2 regions of the Halioglobus maricola genome follow, and region 2 is predicted to be linked to the other one. Evidence: predicted binding sites of a transcription regulator. Region 2 holds the regulator's gene; the other holds the start of a gene.

Region 1 (10,610 bases), 810 kb from region 2:
CTGCACTCCGTAGCGACACCAGGTAGAACCGACACAGGATTTAACAGTCCGCAGTGACTTGCCGTAGGCGTGGCCGGTCTCAAATCCAGCATCGATAAGTTCGGCCCAGATCACCGGGAGTTGCTCCATGCGAGCACCGAATAAGTCCACCCTCTGGCCGCCAGTGATTTTGGTATAAAGATCGTATTTCTTGGCGACCTCACCCAGCACGATGAGTTTGTCCGGTGTGATCTCTCCGCCTGGCACGCGAGGCACCACCGAGTAAGTGCCGTCCTTCTGCATATTGGCGAGAAAGCGGTCATTGGTGTCCTGCAACCCCTGATGTTCTTTCTCCAGGACATAGTCGTTCCAGCAGGTAGCCAGAATGGACGCAACAGCAGGTTTACAAATGTCACAGCCCTGACCATGACCATGCTGGTCGAGCAATTCATCGAAGCTGCGGATATTCTCCACCCGGATCAGGCTGTAGAGGTCCTGGCGAGTGTATGGGAAGTGCTCACAGATATCGGTATTCACCTCATAGCCGAGATTTTCGAGCTCTGCGTTCATAACCTGGGTTACCAGTGCGGTGCAGCCGCCGCAGCCCGTCGCTGCAGTGGTCTCACTCTTTAGATCACCCAACTGACAGCAGCCGCCAGCCACTGCCGCAACCAGATCGCCCTTGCTCACATTATTACAGGAGCAAATAGTGGCAGTGTCCGGCAGCGCATCGACGCCAAGCGCGGAGGCCGCACCATCGACGCTTGGAAGTATCATCGCGTCAGGCTGGTCGGGGAGCTCAATCTGGTTCAGGGCGAACTGCAGCAGGTTGCCGTACTCTTCTGCATCCCCAACCAATACCGCACCGAGCAGATGTTTCTTGTCCGCGGATACAACTATCTTTTTATATACCTGCTCAACTTCATTGATATAGGTGTAGTTCAGAGCGCCCTCGGTTTTGCCATGGGCATCGCCGACAGAAGCCACGTCCACTCCCATGAGTTTCAGCTTGGTCGACATATCGGCGCCGGTAAACTCGGTGACGCCGGTGCCACAGATATGCTCAGCGGCTACCTGAGCCATGGTATTTCCCGGCGCGATAAGCCCGAAAATTCGGCCATTCCATAAGGCGTTTTCACCAACAGCATAAACATCACTATCGGATGTCTGGCAGAAATTGTTGACTTCAATACCGCCGCGCTCACCGATGGCCAGGCCGCTTGAGCGAGCCAACTCATCCTGCGGGCGGATACCGGCCGAGAACACAATGAGATCCGTATTCAACTCGGTCTCGTCGGCAAAGCACATCTTGTGCACCGCGCCATCGCCGTCAGTGATCTGTTGGGTATTCTTGCTCGTGTGCACACACACGCCGAGCTCTTCAATCTTTTTCTTCAGCAGTGCGCCACCGCCATCGTCCACCTGCACGGCCATTAGCCTGGGGGCGAATTCAACAACATGTGTTTCCAAGCCGAGATCATGCAGGGCCTTGGCTGCCTCAAGGCCCAATAGGCCACCGCCAACCACGGTACCGATCTTCGCGCCTTCGGAAGCAGCAGTAATCGCTTCAAGATCTTCGATGGTGCGATAGACGAAGCAGTTGTCACGTTCATGCCCCGGGACAGGTGGTACGAAGGGAAATGAGCCCGTGGCCAGCACAAGTTTGTCGTAGTGCACGACCACGCCGTTTGCAGACGTCACCGTTTTCGCTGCGAGATCCACAGCGACAACCTTGTCGCCGACGTGGCAGCTAATGGCGTTTTCCTCATAGAAGCCGGGCGCAACCATATTCAGTGGCTCTGCACTGCGCTGTTCGAACCATCCCGTAAGATGTACCCGGTCATAGGCGACCCGCGGCTCCTCCCCGAAAACCGTGATACTCCAATCCCCACCGGCGGCGACCACCTGCTCTACCACCCGGTGCCCCACGGGGCCGTTACCTACTACTACCAGTTGTTGTGTCATATGGTTCTGCCTGTCATTTCGTCTGGGCGGCCTAAACCGCAACTTGGCTTTTTTCAAAGCGAAAAGGATTGCCCGGTGGGCAAGACTGCGTAGGAAAAGAGGAGCGGAAGAGCACCTAAATGGTGCGTAAAAGAGGCGCACACGCACCTTTTCCGCGCATCCACCATTGGAGTCATATCCTGATTTTAGTGCACGCTGTCGCTGATAAGCCCCGAAACCGCACGGTTTCGGGGCACAACGACGGAAAATCCGCGCGCTTGGCATATTCATTGCAAATCCCATGCCTATTCGACCCAACGGCGGGTTGTAACCCAGCAAGATTCCCTCGAGTAATTTTCGAATCCCCTTTTAACTGCCAAGGAGGCTCTGTCATGAGCAGCCCCGTCAAAGTCCTCGACTTTGCCAACCCATCCATCCGCACCCTGCACCTGACCTGGTTCGCATTCTTTATCACCTTTGTCGTGTGGTTCAGCCATGCACCCTTGATGGCACACATCAAGGAAGCTTTCGACCTCACCACACCTCAGGTGAAAGCGCTGCTCATGCTCAATGTGGCGCTCACCATTCCTGCACGCATCGTGGTTGGCATGTTGGTCGATAAGTACGGCCCACGCGTGGTGTTCAGCTCGCTGCTCATCCTTTCCTCGTTCTTCTGCTGGGGGTTCGCCTTTGCGGACAGCTACGAAATGCTCGCCCTGTTCCGCTTTCTCGGCGGATTCGTTGGCGCTGGGTTTGTCATCGGGATCCGGATGGTAAGCGAATGGTTTCCTGCCAAGCAGGTAGGCATGGCACAGGGCATCTACGGCGGCTGGGGCAACTTTGGCTCCGCCGCAGCCGCGATGACTTTACCCACCGTTGCCTTGATGGTGGGAGGCGAGGACGGTTGGCGTTACGCCATTGCCATGGCCGGCCTGATGTCCTTTGGCTATGGCATCATCTATTACTGGCGCGCGCGTAATACGCCCAAAGGTTCCACCTACTTCAAACCAAAGAAGACCGGTGGACTGGAAGTCAGCTCCTACCGGGATCTGTACTTCTATATCGGCATGACCGTACCGCTATACCTCGCCCTGGCAATACTTAGCTGGCGCCTGTCACCTACCAATCTGGGGCTGTTGTCGGCATCAGCAACTTACTCGATGTACGCAATCCTGATTGGCCTGTTCATCTTCCAGACCAGCCAGATCTGGAAAGTAAACAAGGAGCATCTACGCGACGGCGTGCCCGAGATTGAGAAGTACAAGTTCAAGCAGGTAGCTGCTCTCAACTGGGCTTACTTTGTCACCTTTGGCTCAGAGCTGGCAGTGGTCTCCATGCTGCCGCTTTTTTTCATGGAAACGTTTGAACTGGGGGCAGTTAAAGCCGGCCTGCTGGCCTCTGGCTTCGCCTTTATGAATCTGGTGGCGCGCCCATCAGGCGGTTATTTTTCCGATCGCTTTGGACGAAAACGCTCCCTGTCATTCCTCATTGCCGGCCTTGCTGTGGGCTATCTGGTCATGGCCCGAGTCGACGCCACGTGGATGATTCCGCTGGCTGTGCTCGCCACCATGTGCTGCTCTTTTTTCGTGCAAGCTGGCGAAGGCGCGGTTTTTGCCATGGTGCCTCTGATCAAACGCCGGATGACCGGACAGATTGCCGGCATGGCGGGCGCATTTGGCAACGTCGGTGCAGTGACCTACCTCACTGTGTTGTCTTTTGTTGACGCTTCGACGTTCTTCACCATTATCGCAGCCAGTGCAGCGGTATGCTTTGTCATCGTACAATTCATCGACGAACCCGCCGGCCAGATGCAAGAAGTACTACCCGACGGCACAGTACAACTGATCGATGTTGCATAAAGGAAGAGCATGACGGCGTCCGACGCAAGTCAGGTAAAGCACCTAAGCGGAGACCTCGCCCTGAGGGTTGGCCAGTACTCCGCGGCCGGACGCAAAGCCGAGAACGAAGATGCTATAGGTATCCGTATTCCAGATGGCAATCTACTGACAACGAAGGGCGCTGTAGCCATCATCGCTGACGGCGTGAGCGCTGCCGAGGCCGGCAAGGAAGCCAGCCAGACCTCAGTGACCAACTTCCTATCAGACTATTTCTCCACCCCGGAGTCATGGAGTGTGAAGAAATCGGCCCAACAGGTGCTCACCGCACTCAATCGCTGGCTCTATAGCCGCGGCCGAAGTTTTGCGGACAATACCCGCGGCTTTGTCACTACTTTCAGCGCTTTAGTGCTGAAATCTCAACAAGCGCACCTCTTTCATGCCGGCGACAGCCGCATCTACCAGATGCGCAACGGGTCGCTAGAGCAAATCACAGACGACCACACCACCCGAGTGTCAGAGAAACACAGCTACCTGAGCCGAGCGCTTGGGCTGGATGTGCATCTGGAAATGGATTATCGCAGTCTCAGCATCGAAACCAACGACCTGTATCTGCTGACCACAGACGGCATTCACGATGTGCTGGGGCGCGATCGCATGGAGTATATGTTGCGCGAGCTAACGGCCGATCTCGATCTCGATCTCGCTTGCAAGGCATTGGCTGACGCCGCTTTTGCAGCGGGCAGCAAAGATAACCTGAGCTGCCAGCTAATACGTGTGGATCAGCTACCCGCGGCGGGCATCGATGACGTTGTGAAGCGCCTGACGGAGCTCAGTTTTCCGCCCTTTCTCGAGGAGGGCATGATTCTCGATGGCTATCGGGTTGTGCGCGAGCTACACGCCAGCAATCGCAGCCAGATCTACCAGGTAGAGGATGTTGAATCCGGGGCGCAGTTTTGCATGAAGACGCCCTCGGTGAATTTTGACGACGATCCGGCTTACATCGAACGATTCGTGCTGGAGAGCTGGATAGGCAATCGCATCAATAGCCCCTATGTCATCAAGGTGGTGGAAACTGACCGGCCTAAAAGCTGCCTTTACTACCTGACCGAATATATACCGAGCATCACCCTGTCTCGCTGGATGCTGGAGCACCCCCGGCCAGCGGTTGAAGAGGCTGTCTATCTGATCGACCAGATTGCCAAGGGCATTCGCGCATTTCACCGCCGCGAGACCCTGCATCAGGACATCAAACCAGACAATATCCTGATCGACCGCAACGGCCAGGTAAAGATCATTGACTTCGGTTCATGCCACGCAGCGGGGCTGAGCGAAATAGAGACAGCAATCACGAGAGATATTGCGCTGGGCACGGCACAGTACTCGGCGCCCGAATACACGGTCGGCCGCAAACCCAACTATCAGGCTGATCAATTCTCGCTGGCCGTCATCAGCTACGAAATGCTAACCAGTGAGTTGCCTTTCAGCGGAAAATTGGAGAACTGCAAAAGCCCACGGGATTTCCTCAACACCCACTATACAGAGAGTTATCGAATCAACCCGCTGGTGCCTCACTGGATTGATGGCGCGCTGCGAAAAAGCCTGCGCTACCAGCCTGAGCGTCGTCACGCCGATGTAATGGAGTTCGCCTACGAGCTAAAGCATCCGAATCCGCTGTACCTTGAGTATCGCCAGCGGCCCCTGATGGACCGCGATCCGGTGAGAGCCTGGAAGTTGATAGCAGGCATTCTCGCCCTCAGCCAGCTGGCAACATTCATGTTGCTGTTCAGCTAGCCAAACCAGCTTTTTTTACGAGTGCCACAATGCCTTCGATGGCCATCGGCTTTGCGTAAAGATAGCCCTGGAAAGAATGACAGTTGTGCTGTTTGATGAATGCGTACTGGCTGGGCGTTTCAACCCCCTCAGCAACAACCTTCAGATTCAGATTGTGCGCCATCAGAATAATGGTGCTGACGATCGTCGCGTTGTCCTGAGTCTCACACACATCGCTAATGAACGAACGATCAATTTTTAGCGTATTCAATGGCAGCTGCTTTAGCCGGCTCAGTGACGAGTAGTCCTTACCAAAGTCATCAATCGCAATCTCAATACCGAGGCTTCGGATTCGCTGTAACTGCTGGTGAATATCTGTCGACTGTGTGCCAATCACAGATTCAGTAATCTCGAGCTCGAGATAGTCCCCCGGGAATCCGGTGCGCTCGAGAATACTGGCGAGCTCGTCATACAATTCATCGCCGACGAAATGCCCCGGGGAAATGTTTACCGACAGTTGCTTGATCGGCACTTCCCCACCACCGCAGGACAACACCTCATCGCAGGCTTTTTCGATCACCCAAAGATCGATTTTCTTGATCATGCCCACCTCTTCTGCAAGTGGCACGAACTCTGACGCAGGAATGTCCCCTTCTTCCTCGTCATGCAAACGCACAAGAGCTTCCAGCCCAACCATTTCCAGTGAAGCGACATCAAACTTTGGCTGATAGTGGACGTGGAAACGCCCATCACTCCAGGCCTGGCGAAGTTTGACCTCGAGAGCCAGACGCCGCTCTGCTCGCTGATTCATTGCGCTGGAATAGAATGCAAATCGATTGCCACCGAGCGCTTTGGACGCATACATAGCGGTATCGGCATTCTTGATAATTTCTCCCGTTGTGCACCCATCCTCGGGGAACTGGCTGATGCCAACACTGGTATTTACCTGTAGACCATGCCCATCAATAACAACGGGCGTGTTCACTGCAGCGATAACCTTCTCGGCAACATCGCTCAGCGAATCAGGCTCTGCCTGAGGCAATAATAGCGCGAACTCATCACCGCCAAGACGAGCAAGCGTATCGCTCTCGCGAATACATTCTGCCAGGTTTTCACCTACACGCCGCAGTAACTGGTCTCCAATCGAGTGCCCCAGCGTATCGTTTATCGTCTTGAATCGGTCTAAATCGAGGAACAAAACAGCAGCCGAGTGCTTATAGCGTTCAGCATTCAAAAGTGCCATCTGCAAACGATCTTCAAATGTGATTCTGTTGGCCAGCCCGGTCAGCGCATCATGCGAAGCCTGGTGGGCATATTCATCGGCAAGGCGCCGCAGCTCAGCTGTTCTCTCTTCGACCTTCTGCTCCAACTTCTCTCGAATTTCCAGCAACTGGTTATCTCTGGCCTGAATCTCCCCGAGCATTTCATTGAAGCTGGAAACGAGGCTACCCGTCTCATCCTCGGATTGCTGTGCAGCGCGCAGGGAGTAGTCTCGCGTCGCGGTGATTTTCTTTGCAGTCGCTGCCAGCTCCATGATCGGACGCGTCACTAGCCTATGAAGTCTCGATGCCAGCAACAAACTCACAAGCAAGCCGACCGCATAAACGAGAAGTGCCAACAGACCTTTGCGCAATTGCTGCTGTTGCCAGATTTTCATTTCGGATACCAGCACAACAGTGCCAATGGTCCGACCATCAAGCAAAACGGGTTCAGTGACGCTGAGCACACCGTCGGGAATCTGTAGATCCCGCGCCGATGGCACCATATACTCTGCATCTGCGTTTGCAAAACTCGCGAACACTTCGCCCTGTTCGTCATAGAGAACCGCAAAAACCAGTTCCCTTTCTATACCAAGGCTCGCCAGTGTTTCACCGGCTGAAGCAGGATCACTGAACGCCAAAGAAGAAACAACATTACGGGAAATGATGCCCGCCTCAGCGCGCAACTTTTCATTGAGATGCCCACGCGATGTCATCCAGTCTGAGATGGAAAAGGCCAGTGAAGCCAACACCAGTACGCTGCCACTTACCAACAGCATCACCAGTATCAATTTTTTGCGAATTGATTGGGCACTCCAGGAACCAATCATGGTTCACGCACCTCAATCTCGGCCAACTTCAGTAGCTCGGAACTGAACCTGATGCCCGCCAGCGAAGCAGTATCCAGATTGATCGCAAAGCCGATGCGCTCGCCCCGGCGTTTCAGTGCAAGCACGACACCCTCGGGGATAGGACCCCCGTTATCCGACGCGGTCTGGTCGACGATGGTCAGCGACTGAAGCGAGCCGACCGCAGGCAGGGCTTCATGGAATGCCGGAAGGTCTGCTGCAGCAACGAACAGGAGATGGCATTGATCCTCGTAAGACAAGGTATCCACTACCCGGCTGCGCAAACTTAAAGCACCCACACTTCGGCCCTCAATCAGTTCAATTGCGGATCCCAGCGAGTTTTGTTGATACAGGCAGAGGGTGAAATCCTCTTCGACGTCTAGCGAGGGCGCTTCCGGCCACTTTGCGAACTTGGCGATATTCAATATAAACGCTGCTTTAACGCGGGATACAGTATCCACCTGTCCCGGCGCAGCTTCCGCAGCGCTGACATTTGAAGATATTGCCAACAGACACAGCAGCACTGCATTCAGACAGTACCCTGCCATTGCCCTCACTGACCGGGATATCATCGCGAACATCAGAGATCCAGAGTCCAGGCTAGCTGGGCCCAAACCTCCCGCTCTGCGCGCTCGGTGTTGTGCTGGCCGCCAAAATCAGCAGCCGGGTCGTAGATACGCTCATCAAAGAGGTTATCGACGCCAAGGGAATAGCTAAGACCTTTGGATATCTGGCCACTGGCGAAAATATTGGTGATGACGAATGCGTCCGCGTCGTCATCATCAAAGAAGTTGAGATCTTCGCGGTCGCTGCCATAAATAAACGCTGCTCCGAGTGTATGCCGCTCACTCAGCCGATACTCAAACTTCAGATTCGAGTTCCACTCCGAAAGATAAGGCAAGTCGTACCCGTCCGGATCTTCCGTATTCAGGTAGCTGACCCCAAAACGAATATCCAGTGCCTCGTGAGGGCGCAGGTTTACAACAGATTCAACTCCGTCGAAGGTCACTGTCTCCGAGATATTTGCGAAGTACTCATCCTCGGGCGACGGCACCTCACGGATGTAATTATCCAGCTCATTATGGAACAGGGTGACGCTAACGTTGGCCCAATCCAGTTGGTAGAGATAGGCAAGCTCCAGAGAGTTTATTTCCTCTGGTTCCAGTTCCGGTGGCACAAAAGTATTCCCTTCAAGCACCTTCAGCGACTCACGCAGGTTTGGCGTGCGAATCGCTGTACCGTACATCAACTTTCCGGTATGTCGCTCGCTGGGCTCATACACCAGAGCGGCGCGGTAGTTCAGATGATCACCGTAGTGCTCAAAGTCGTCGTAGCGCACACCCAGCGTGAGTTCCAGTTTCGACGGAAGCACCCAGACGTCCTGGGCGTACGCCGCCAGGTTATCGGCCTCGAAATCAGGCTCAGAAAGAAGATTGCCCTGCTCCGGAGGGTCCAGAAAGCCATCGGCGAAATAGTAGTAACGGGTATAGCTGGTATTGTCGGCAGCCTCCCGCTCCCAAACCACACCGCCTGCCAGAGTGTGTTCACTGAACCTGCGCAAGAACAGTGCAGAAGCGCCCGCCATCGTTGCATCCTGATGTTCCAGATAACCCAGCTGACGGGTCTCTTGCTCAACCTCATGCTCGTGCGCATTGAGATTGTTGTGATAGGCATGCACCTCCAGCCGACCGCTCTCCAGTGACCCCACTTCATAGGCCGCGGTAAACTGGGTCGACTCCTCCTCGATAAATCCATCCTGGGTGGGAGGAATGAAAAGGAACGGGACTTCGCTTTTTTTGTAATCCAGCTTCAGTGTGAGTCCATCGAGAGGGCGCAATTTTAACTGAAGGCTCTGGTAGTCCTCATCCAGAGGCTGCAGTACATCACTGCCGATAAAACTCTTTCGGTCTTCCCTGAACGGCGCGTCCTGTTCCAGATAGCTACCGAAAGCCTGGAATTTCTCACTGTTGTAAAGACCCGAGACCTTGCGCCGCTCATGGTCGCCCACTTCAGCGGTCATTTGCAGCTTGGAATCCGCGGAAAAATCCCGGGTTTTGATCGAAATAATACCCGCAAATGCATTGGCGCCGTAGAGGCTGGATACCGGGCCAAGGACCACCTCGACACTCTCGATCTGCTCCAGTGGAAAGGCATCGTCGAGTGAAAAGTGATTGTAGTAGAGGCTGCGAGTGCGAACACCGTCTACCTCGAGCACCATTTTTGAATTGTAGCGATCAAGCAGTCCACGCACCCAGATGGAGCGATGCCGCTTGCGATACTGGTTAATCTGCACGCCGGGCACAAACTCGAGCAGGTCCGTGACGTTGCGAGCACCGAAACGGGCAAAATCCTGGCGTGAAAACCTGAATACCGTTCCTGGTGCCTTGGTAAGCTGGGTCGGAACACGTGTCGCCGAGGTGAACACCTGCAGATCCATGAGATCGCGCAGAGACATATCCACAATATCTTCTGCATAGGAGGCTGATGAGGCCAATCCAGACAATATCAGGGCACTGGAGGCCATCGACACGCGCTTGTAAAAAACCATGGAGTCTCTTTTCGCTTTTTTATTCTTTAGCCCAACGGCATTACCGGGCCCTGATCGTCACTCCTTAACGAGCAGCGAGGATACTACACATCAAGCACCCGTTATTGGGCAACTCTGTGCCGAAGGTCGCAATTTACACAAAAATTGTGCTTACAGGTGACGGATAGCGCGCGAACCAGTTGAGTGCAGCCACGCCCGGCACAGGTGCACTACGGCCCTGCGGCCCGCTCTACGCCCTCCCGAAACCCGTGTAAAATCAAGGTTTACAAGATTTGGCCCGAAGTTTGCAATGCACGAGCGTCCCAACAATTTGACTTTTCTGGCAACGAAGCCTGTGCGCATACCGAGAGAAATCCCGGAGCTGCGCATGGGCTTTTGTCGTTTTTAAGGAGTAGAAAAATGGCAGTATCTTTCATGAGACGCT
Region 2 (10,610 bases):
CGCTCTTCCAAACCGAGCGAGCATCGGACCTAGAACCAGAATCGACGCGCGCATGGTTTTCACCAACTCGTAGGGCGCTGAAAACTCGGAGATACCGTTGGCGTCAACCTCGACACTGAGCTTCTCATCGATTGTGAGAGCCACCCCCATACAGCCGAGCAACTCGATCATCGTTGTGATGTCATGCAAATGAGGCAGGTTGCCTATCGTTACCGGCTCATCGGCGAGCAGGGTCGCAGCCAGAATCGGCAGCGCGGCATTCTTGGATCCGGAAATCCGCAATTCGCCGTCCAGCGGGCCTCCGCCCTTGATGAGGAGCTTTTCCACAATCGTCTCAGAGGTCGTTATGTCAGGCTTCGGACTGCCACTGTTCAGGGGTCAGGGTACGGATATTAACGGCGTGTATCGAGCCGTCTGCAATCTGCTCGCTGAGGGCCCCGTATACCAGTTGTTGTTTTTTCACTGGCCGCAGACCTTCAAACACGTCGCCCACTGCGACGATATCGTAGTTGCTGCCTTCACCCTGCACCTGGAATTCACATTCCGGCAGGTGCTCCTGCAGCAGGTTTTTAACGGTGGCCGCATCCATAACAATCTCCAGTTGTATATTGAATCCCGCCGAACAGGGCCACGCAGGCCGCGCCATGCTGGCCGCGCCGCGCTGGCCGCGCCGCGCAGGGTGGACCTCGCTGGCGACGGGAGAAAGAGCGGCATTTTAGGAGAAATCTGTCGCGATAGCGACCGTACTATTTGGCTGTTTGAGGTTCAGCTCTCGCCGTCGTCTTTAACCTCAATGGCGCTCCAGCTCTCAATCACTGCATCGAGATTGCCGTCCTGCTTACGCGCAGCCGCCTCGAACTGGTTGCGATAGATCTCACCGAGGTTCACGTTTTCGATAATGACGTTGCGCAGCTTCCAATCACCCGATTTGTCACGGCCCATCTGGTAAATGACGATATACGGCTTTGAATCTTCGGTATAGATCAATTGCTCCACCGCGACTTTACTTTGCTGCGCTTCATCGGGCGCCGGGCTAGACACCTCGATACGCGATCCGCCAAACGCCAGCAGACCTTTGCTGTAGGTACGTACCAGACCGATGCGCATAACTTCAGTAAAGCGGTCCAGCTGACCCCTGAGTTGAGCCCTTCCGGGCTCGTCGAGAGAGCGATAGCGCTCGCTACTGGCATAGGGGCCCATAACGCCCCGGGCAAATCCGCGAAAGTCGATTACAGGATCCAGAATCTCCTGGACTTGCGCGTAGTAGCGTTCTGAATCCTCGTCTGCGTATTCTTGAGCCTCCGCAACCACGACCATTATTCGTTCGCTGGTCGAACGGACGACATCATGCGCTCCCGCTCCATCCTGCCCCTCTGCTCGCACAGCTAATGCGAACAGAAACAGCACCACCAGTGATGTCAATTGCGAACCAAATCTCATCTCATGCCCCCAAATGGCCAAAGCTACTATGCTCTAGGGCTGCGCCCTGTATAATCGCGCCTTGCACTGCGTCACGAACACTGCGCCGGATGCCCGCCCTGTAGCTGTCAGACAACAGCGTCAGCGGGACGTTCCCTGCGCGATGGGCGCCTACTGTAACAGGAATTGTTTTCATATGCTGTTAGCTGCCGCCACCATTCTGGTCGGCTTCATTATCCTGATCTGGAGCGCCGATCTCTTCGTTGCGGGAGCGTCCTCTATTGCCGAAAACATGGGCATGTCGCCCATTATTATCGGCCTGACCATAGTCTCCCTGGGTACGTCAGCACCCGAGGTTCTGGTGTCATTTACGGCGGCGTTTTCTGGCGCTGGCGACCTCGCCATCGGCAATGCCATCGGTTCCAACATAGCCAACATCGGCCTGGTGCTCGGCATCACGGTATTGGTCGCACCCATGATGGTGCACCAGAGCTGTATGAAAAAAGAGATGCCCACACTGCTGGTGGTCACATTCGGAGCTGGCATTCTATTGATCGACGATGTGCTCTCCATCATGGATGGCTGGTTAATGGTCGCGGCGCTGGTGCTAATCATCACCCAGATGGTCCGCAGCCAATCCAATGATGAAGTGCTGGTAGAAGAGGCAGAAGAGGAATACCTGCCACATCTCAAGCCGGCCCGCGCCTGGATAACCTTTGGTCTCGGCCTCGCCCTGCTAATTGCAAGTTCGCGGATGCTGGTATGGGGGGCGGTAGTGGTTGCGGAGTCACTGGGTGTCTCCGAGTTGGTTATCGGCCTGACGATTGTCGCCATCGGCACCAGCTTGCCAGAGCTGGCCGCCACCATAGCCAGCGCGTTGCGCGGACACACCGAGATCGCGCTCGGCAACGTCATTGGCTCCAACCTGTTTAATTTACTCGCCGTGATGTCAATTCCCGGAATCGTGGGCGCCGAATCCCTGGAGCCTTCGGTGATTACTCGCGACTACCCGATGATGACTTTCCTCACAGTGTTCCTCGCGCTTGCGATCTACATCAGCCGACGGCGCAGCCGCTCGAACGAGGGCCATTCCTACGTTGGCCGAACGGTCGGGGTGTTGTTAGTGTCGTTCTACGGCCTGTATTATTATTGGCTCTACATCACTATCTGACCGGGCCAGTTTATGGCATCACAATCTAGCTCCATCCATGCGGCCTCAGCCAGGCGCACCATCTCCATGGAAGCCGCCGCAGTCGCTGAACTGGAAGCGAGAATAGACGCGGCGTTCGACCTTGCCTGTGAATTGCTGCTGGCCTGCGAGGGCCGGGTTATTGTCACCGGCATGGGTAAATCCGGACACATCGCGCGCAAGATAGCAGCCACTCTATCGAGCACAGGGACCCCCGCATTTTTCGTTCATCCAGGTGAAGCCAGCCACGGCGACATGGGCATGATCACCGGCGCCGATGTCGTCATCGCCCTTTCAAACAGCGGAGAGGTCGCGGAAGTAGTGAGTCTCATGCCACTGCTGAAACGGATTGGAGCGGCTATCATTAGTTTCACTGGCAACCCCTCTTCCACTCTCGCCACGGCGTCGGACGCCCACCTGGATACGGGCGTGGAAACCGAGGCCTGCCCGCTCAACCTGGCTCCCACATCATCTACCACGACCGCATTGGTTATGGGCGATGCACTGGCCATCGCGCTGCTGGAAGCGCGCGGCTTTACGGCAGAGGATTTCGCTTTTTCCCATCCCGGGGGAACCCTTGGCAAGAAACTGCTTCTAAAGGTTGAAGACCTTATGCAGACCGGTGCAGCAGTGCCGCGCGTGTCCGCAACAAGTTCCCTGTCTGAGGCGTTGCTCGAAATCAGCGCTAAAGGCCTGGGAATGACATCAGTCACAGACGAGGCCGGCAAGCTTGAGGGGATTTTCACAGACGGAGATCTGCGCCGCGCGCTCGATGCACAGGTGGACATCAACGCAACATCGATGGGCAAGCTGATACATACCCGGCCGAAGACGGCACGGCCAGGGATGCTGGCAGCAGAGGCGCTGAGAATTATGGAAGAACATGAAATTACCTCACTGCTCGTGACGGCAGACGATGGCCGCGAGATCATCGGCGTACTTCACCTGATGCACCTGCTCCACGCCGGGATCGCCTGATGGCCGACGCAGAAATTGCGCAGTCACTGAAACTGCTCGCCCTTGATGTCGACGGCATCCTCACCGACGGTCGGATTTACTACGGCAATAATGGCGAGGAGCTCAAGTCCTTTAACATCAAAGATGGTCTCGGCATCAAACTACTCCAGCAGGGCGGTGTAGACATCGCCCTGATCACTGGCCGTAGTTCCGACATTGTCGCGCGCCGCGCCAGGGAACTCGGCATCAACGACGTAATCCAGGGCCGCGAGGACAAGCTCACAGCCCTGAAGAGCCTGTGCCAAGACAAAGGCATCACCCTGGCAGAATGTGCCTACATGGGTGATGACCTGCCCGACCTCGCGGCGGTGCGCGCCGCGGGCCTTGGTCTCACCGTCAGCGATGCAGCCCTGCCAGTTCGTAACGCTGCCGACTGGATCAGCGAACTTGCTGGCGGCCAGGGCGCCGTGCGCCAGGCCTGCGAAATGATTTTGACGCTGCGCGGTACACTGGATTCGCTGCAGGCCGACTTCGACTGATGCCCCGCCCCGCACTGCAAATACTCCTGGCTCTGGCAGTATTGCTGGCGGCAAGCTATTACTGGAAACCACAAACAGCCGCCACCCCTGACCTCGCGACCAGTGAACGTCACGAAGCGCTGCCTCTCACCTACATCCAGACCGTGCGCACCTGGGCGTTCGACGAGCAGGGCGTCCTCAGCGACATTCTGGAGGCCGAGAGAGTTGATCGATTTCGCGAGGGTGACTACTCGATGATGATGGAACCAAGGTTTTACTCCCATAGTGATGAGGGTAAAACCTGGTCCGCCAAGGCGACTCGTGGCCGCTGGGAACACAACCGCGAAAGGCTACTGTTGCGAAAAAATGTGGTACTGTCCCACGACCAAACGGGCACTAACATGGCTACGCACGTACTGGATATTTACTTGGACAAACGTACCGCGGAAAGCAACCGGCAGGTCACGATCACCCAGGGCAAAAACCAGACTGTCGCCGACGGCATGATCGCCAATCTGGTAACGGAAACCATAAGCCTCAAACCCAATGTGGAGAGCATCTATGTCCAGTCGCCCTGAGCGACCTTGCGCCCTGATCGCGCGCCTGCTGGCTGCAGCTTCCCTGGCCCTGGTAGTCACCGGGCCGGCGAACGCGCTGCCCGATGATCGCAACCAGCCGATCCTGATTGAGGCCGACGAAGCAGTCCGCGACGAAAAGCAGGGATTCACCCGCTATGTTGGCAATGTGACCATGGACCAGGGCAGCCTGCATATCGAGGCGGAACGAATTACCGTTTATCACGATGCCAAAGACGCCGACCGCATTCTGGCAGAGGGCGCGCCGGCGCATATGCAACAGCAGCCCGAACCCGAAAAGGGGCTGATCAAGGCATACGCCAACATTATCGAATATCACAAGGCCGAAGACCGGGTTCAGCTGCGCGAGAACGCCAGTATCGAACAGGAAGGCTCCACCGTCACCGGCGACAGCATAGATTACTTTATTACCGAGCAATTGGTGCGGGCCGATTCAGACAAGAGCCGCGAGGACAGCCGTGTTCAGGTCGTCATCGAGGCCGCAGCCCTCGACCAGGAAGAGGAAGCCAGTGGCGACACTGAAAGCGAGTAATCTGGCGAAGGCCTACAAGGGTCGCGAAGTCGTTCAGGACGTTTCCATCGAATTGGAAAGTGGCCAGGTGGTGGGTTTGTTAGGCCCCAACGGGGCCGGTAAAACGACCTGCTTTTACATGATTATCGGAATCGTGGCGGCCGATCGGGGCACCATCGAGCTCAACGGCGAGGACATCACCCCCCTGTCCATGCACGAACGCGCCCGTCACGGTATCGGCTATCTGCCGCAGGAAGCGTCAATTTTCCGCAAATTGAGCGTGGCCGACAATATCCTGTCGATTTTGGAAACACGGCCTGACCTGAACCGTAAGCAACGCAATGAGCGCTGCCAGCAGTTGCTCGAGGAATTCAACGTCGAGCATCTCCACGACAGCCTCGGCCAGTCGCTTTCCGGAGGAGAGCGACGCCGCATAGAAATTGCCCGCGCCCTTGCGACCGAGCCTGACTTCATCCTGTTGGACGAGCCTTTCGCCGGCGTGGACCCGATCTCAGTGAATGATATAAAACAGATTATCACCCATCTGCGCGGTCGCGGGATTGGTGTACTGATCACCGACCACAATGTTCGCGACACTCTGGATATCTGTGAAAAAGCATTCATTGTCGGGGAGGGTCACATCATCGCAGCGGGCAGTGCCGATGAGGTACTGAACAACCAGCGGGTCCGCGACATATACCTGGGCGAGCAGTTCTCACTCTAACGCCCACGCCCTTTTCAGGCAGCTGTCAACAAGCAAATTTCGCGCCAAAACCTTGCAAGCCATCTTGGCCGAGCGCTAAACTCGTCTACGTTGTATTGCACGGCGCGCCCATCAGGACTCGCCTGAGGAAACTCGATTCACCAATGAAGCAATCGCTGCAGTTAAAGCTGGGCCAGCAGCTGACCATGACCCCGCAACTGCAACAGGCTATCCGCCTGCTGCAATTGTCGACCATGGACCTGCAACAGGAAATCCAGCAGGCTCTCGACAGCAACCCCATGCTGGAGACCAGCGAAGAGGAGCAGGGCCCCAGCGAATCGGCCAGCGCCGACGATGCCGCCGCTACCGGCGATGGCCCAATGGAGAGCCTCGAACAGGCCGACATGGCCGGTGACGCTGCACCTCAGGAATCATCGCAGACGCTTCCGGACGACCTCCCCGTAGACACCCAGTGGGACGATCTGCTGCCCTCGAGTTCAGCCCCCCCACCGCCACCGGATGAGTTCCCCGAAGGCGATTTCGAGCCCCGTGGCGGCTCTCGTCAGTCCCTGCAGGAACACCTGTTGTGGCAGCTCAATCTGAGCCGCCTGTCGGACACAGACCGATTGATCGCAATGACGATTATCGACGCCACCGACGACAACGGACGCCTCCAGCTGGACCCTGAAGAGCTTCATCAATCGCTGCTGGAGGCGGAACTGGATATCGATGAAGACGAGGTCGTCGCCGTGCTGCACATGCTGCAGCAGTTCGAACCGGCCGGCGTCTGCACCCGCGACCTACAAGAGTGCCTGTTGGTTCAGCTCCAGCAACTACCTGCAGACACCCCTTACCTGGAGCAGGCACGTCAGGTGCTCAATCGCCACCTGGGACAGCTCGCCAGCGGGGATTTCACCCAGATCCAGCGCCGCACCCGATTGAACGAAAGCCAGCTGAAGGATGTGCTCGCCCTGATCCAGACCCTGGACCCGAACCCAGGTGAGACCTACGCCCCCAGCGATGTCGAATATGTGATTCCGGATGTATTTGTCAGCAAAAAAGAAGGCCGCTGGTTGGTGGAACTCAACCCCGATATCGCACCACGCCTGCGTATCAACAACGAGTACGCGAGCCTCATCAAGCGCGCGGACAGCAGTGCGGACAACACCTTCCTCAAGGACAACCTGCAAGAGGCCCGCTGGTTTCTCAAGAGCCTGCAAAGCCGCAACGAGACCCTCATGAAGGTGGCGACTAAAATCGTCGAACACCAGCGCAACTTCCTCGAATATGGTGAGGAAGCCATGAAACCGCTGGTGCTACACGATATCGCCGAAGCGGTAGAGATGCACGAGTCGACCATATCCCGGGTCACAACCCAGAAGTACATGCACACCCCCCGCGGCATATTTGAGCTGAAGTATTTCTTCTCCAGCCACGTGGCCACCACCGCGGGCGGAGAGTGCTCTTCCACCGCTATCCGGGCTCTCATCAAGAAGCTGGTTGCCGCCGAGAATCCGCGCAAACCACTGAGCGACAACAAAATCACCCAATTGCTGGAAGAACAGGGCATCAAGGTCGCCCGACGCACCATCGCAAAGTACCGGGATACGCTGCTGATACCGCCGTCTAACGAGCGCAAGAGGCTGGTATAGGCAATGATTGGCCCCACAGTGGAAAAAATTACTCGCCGGGCAGGCCTTGGTCTAGAATTTATCCTAGAGGATTCAAAATCCGGCTGTGCCGGTTCCGGGCGGCAATCCCCCGGGTTCACCAAAAGAAGGAGCAAGTGTATGCAACTGAATGTCAGCGGACACCACGTGGAGGTCACCTCAGCTCTGCGGGAGTATGTCGAGAGCAAATTCGAACGACTGCAACGACATTTTGATCAAATCACCAACGTCCAGGTCACTCTGATCGTGGAGAAAATGGTTCAAAAAGCGGAATCCAACGTACACATATCCGGCGCGGATCTATTCGCTCACGCCGAATCCGATGATATGTATGCCGCAATCGACGCCCTGGCGGACAAACTGGACCGCCAGCTCATCAAGCATAAGGAAAAGACAAGAGGACACTGAGCCCAGCCATGCAACAACCGCTGGATACAATTCTGACCCCGGAGCGCACTGCCTGCCAGGTGCCCGGGGTCAGCAAAAAACGACTATTTGAAACAATCGCCCACATTATCAGCGAGGACCAGATTTCCCTGAGTTATGACGAAATTTTTGCCCAGCTGATTGCCCGCGAAAAACTGGGAAGTACCGGCCTTGGACTCGGCATTGCCATTCCACACAGCCGCATAGACAACTGCACTCAGCCCCTGGGCACTCTGGTAACCCTTGACGAGGCTATCGACTTCGACGCACCGGATGGCCAGCCCGTCGACCTGGTGTTCGCATTGCTCGTACCCAGCGAGGCACACCAGCAGCATCTCGACACCCTGGCCCAGATCGCTCGCAAATTCAGCGACGCAGATTTTTGCAAGCGCTTGCGCGGGGCTGCGGATGCGTCGGCCCTGCACGCGCTGGCCACTGGCTAGACAATGCAACTGATCATCATCAGCGGACGCTCCGGATCAGGCAAAAGTACAGCCCTGCACCAGCTGGAAGATGAGGGCTACTATTGCATCGACAACCTGCCCTCTTCGCTGCTACCTGCTCTGGTCGCAGAGACCAGCGGCGAAGCCTTCGGCCATTTTCGCGGCACAGCTGTCTGCATCGATGCTCGCAACGCGTGGAAAGACCTCGCCAATTTCACCGCGACCCTGGAATCCTTGCCCGATTCGGTTAACACCGAGATCCTGTTCCTCGACGCCCAGGAAGCAACGCTGATTAAACGCTTCAGTGAAACCCGGCGCAAACATCCGCTGAGCTCTGAGGCGATGCCTTTGGCAGAGGCCATAGAGTACGAGTGGCGCCTGCTGGAGCCGATCTCCAGCGCCGCTTCGCTGGTGCTGGATACCAGCCAGATGACCATCTACGAGCTGCGTGACGCCATCAAACAACGCCTGCTCGGGGCTACCGGCGGCAGCATGTCGATATTGATTCAGTCCTTCGGTTTCAAGCGCGGCGTGCCCGCTGATGCCGACCTTGTTTTCGACGTGCGCATGCTGCCCAACCCACACTGGGTCAAAGAACTGCGACTGAGTACCGGCCTGGACCAGGAGGTACAGAGTTTCCTTGAGGCACAGCCACTGACCGACGAATTGTTTGGCGATATCAGCGCGTACCTGAACAATTGGCTGCCGCGCTACCGCGACAGTAATCGCAGCTATATGACAATCGCGATAGGTTGTACCGGGGGACAACATCGGTCAGTATATTTGGCTAACCGCCTGTTCCAGCATTACCGGGAACAATTTCCAGCCATGCATATAAGACACAGGGAATTGCAGTAAGTTGATAGAGACTCAGGTGACCATCGTCAACAAACTCGGCTTGCACGCCAGAGCAGCAGCGAAGCTCGTGGGCTGCACCTCTGCGTTTTCCAGTGCTATTGAGGCTGGCCGCGACGGCAATATGGTGGACGCCAAAAGCATCATGTCGGTGATGATGCTGGCCGCGGGCAAAGGCTCCGTGCTTGATCTGCGTGTCGACGGTCGCGACGAGGAGGAAGCTCTCGCCGCTATCACCGCTCTCATCGCAAACCGCTTCGACGAAGCGGAGTAAGTCCGAATGCCACAGAACCTGGCAAAACAACAGGAGACACTCGACCGGCTGACGCTAGCGCTGGATAGCGGCGCCATGGTCGACGTTCGCCGGATGCTCAATGGCATACCGCCGGCGGATATTGCCCACCTGCTTGAGTCATCCCCCCCCAGATTCCGCAACATTCTGTGGAAAATGGTGGATGTGGAACTCGAGGGCGAGGTCCTGGGAGAGCTTTCCGACGAGCTTCAGGCGCATTTTCTCTCGCGCATGGATGCATCCGAAGTTGCGACGATAGCCGAAGGCCTTGAAGACGATGACCTTGCGGACATCCTGCAACAGCTGCCTGATCGGGTTACGCGCGAAGTCCTCAATTCGATGGACCATCAGGATCGGGCACGCCTCGAGCAGGTAATGCACTATCCGGACGATATCGCCGGTGGTCTGATGAACACGGATACGATCACCATCCGTGCCCGCCTGACCCTGGATGTCGTGCTGCGCTACCTGCGCCGCCACGATGAAATTCCGGAAATGACGGACAATTTGATCGTGGTAAATCGCACCGATCAATTTATCGGCTTGTTGCCACTGCGTACTCTGCTCGTGTCCGACCCTTCGGCAACTGTGCGCGAGATGATGGTGACCGACGTGGACCCCATTGCCGTCAACACACCAGACGATGAGGTCGCCCGCCTGTTCGAACGCAATGACTGGGTCTCAGCACCGGTTGTCGACGATAGTGGCCGCCTGCTGGGCCGGATCACCATCGATGACGTGGTCGACGTAATTCGCGAAGATGCGGATCACTCCTTTATGTCCATGGCTGGCCTGGATGAAGAAGAGGACACCTTTGCGCCCGTGTCCAAGGCTGCCCCACGAAGGGCGGTATGGCTCGGCATAAACCTGTTCACCGCTTTTATCGCAGCCTCCACCATCAACATGTTTCAGGGCACCATCGAAAAAGTCGTGGCCCTCGCAGTACTGATGCCCATCGTCGCTTCAATGGGAGGCATCGCCGGCACCCAGACCCTGACTGTACTGATCCGGGGTATTGCCATTGGCCAGGT

The links. Region 2 encodes sigma-54, which starts transcription at its own class of promoters, with help from an activator protein. Its sites were predicted from a motif close to TGGCACANNNNTTGCNNT; they were not measured.
Region 1: nirB (nitrite reductase large subunit NirB) is a predicted target of sigma-54. The motif match lies at 2,213-2,230, and genes of this name have one in related genera.

What each region holds. Positions count from the first base shown of each region.
Region 1 is NZ_CP036422.1:172,321-182,930, reverse strand. It holds gene nirB (nitrite reductase large subunit NirB) at 1-1,944, opposite strand, end outside; gene EY643_RS00810 (NarK family nitrate/nitrite MFS transporter) at 2,316-3,782, shown strand; gene EY643_RS00805 (bifunctional protein-serine/threonine kinase/phosphatase) at 3,792-5,552, shown strand; gene EY643_RS00800 (sensor histidine kinase, YfiR-like protein-associated) at 5,545-7,620, opposite strand; gene EY643_RS00795 (YfiR family protein) at 7,617-8,219, opposite strand; gene EY643_RS00790 (TonB-dependent receptor plug domain-containing protein) at 8,219-10,186, opposite strand; gene EY643_RS00785 (alginate export family protein) at 10,586-10,610, shown strand, end outside.
Region 2 is NZ_CP036422.1:986,745-997,354, reverse strand. It holds gene murA (UDP-N-acetylglucosamine 1-carboxyvinyltransferase) at 1-327, opposite strand, end outside; gene EY643_RS04475 (BolA family protein) at 350-589, opposite strand; gene EY643_RS04470 (MlaC/ttg2D family ABC transporter substrate-binding protein) at 766-1,440, opposite strand; gene EY643_RS04465 (calcium/sodium antiporter) at 1,616-2,590, shown strand; gene EY643_RS04460 (KpsF/GutQ family sugar-phosphate isomerase) at 2,603-3,586, shown strand; gene EY643_RS04455 (KdsC family phosphatase) at 3,586-4,104, shown strand; gene lptC (LPS export ABC transporter periplasmic protein LptC) at 4,104-4,661, shown strand; gene lptA (lipopolysaccharide transport periplasmic protein LptA) at 4,645-5,211, shown strand; gene lptB (LPS export ABC transporter ATP-binding protein) at 5,189-5,914, shown strand; gene EY643_RS04435 (RNA polymerase factor sigma-54) at 6,058-7,545, shown strand; gene hpf (ribosome hibernation-promoting factor, HPF/YfiA family) at 7,684-7,971, shown strand; gene ptsN (PTS IIA-like nitrogen regulatory protein PtsN) at 7,980-8,432, shown strand; gene rapZ (RNase adapter RapZ) at 8,436-9,290, shown strand; gene EY643_RS04415 (HPr family phosphocarrier protein) at 9,292-9,561, shown strand; gene mgtE (magnesium transporter) at 9,568-10,610, shown strand, end outside.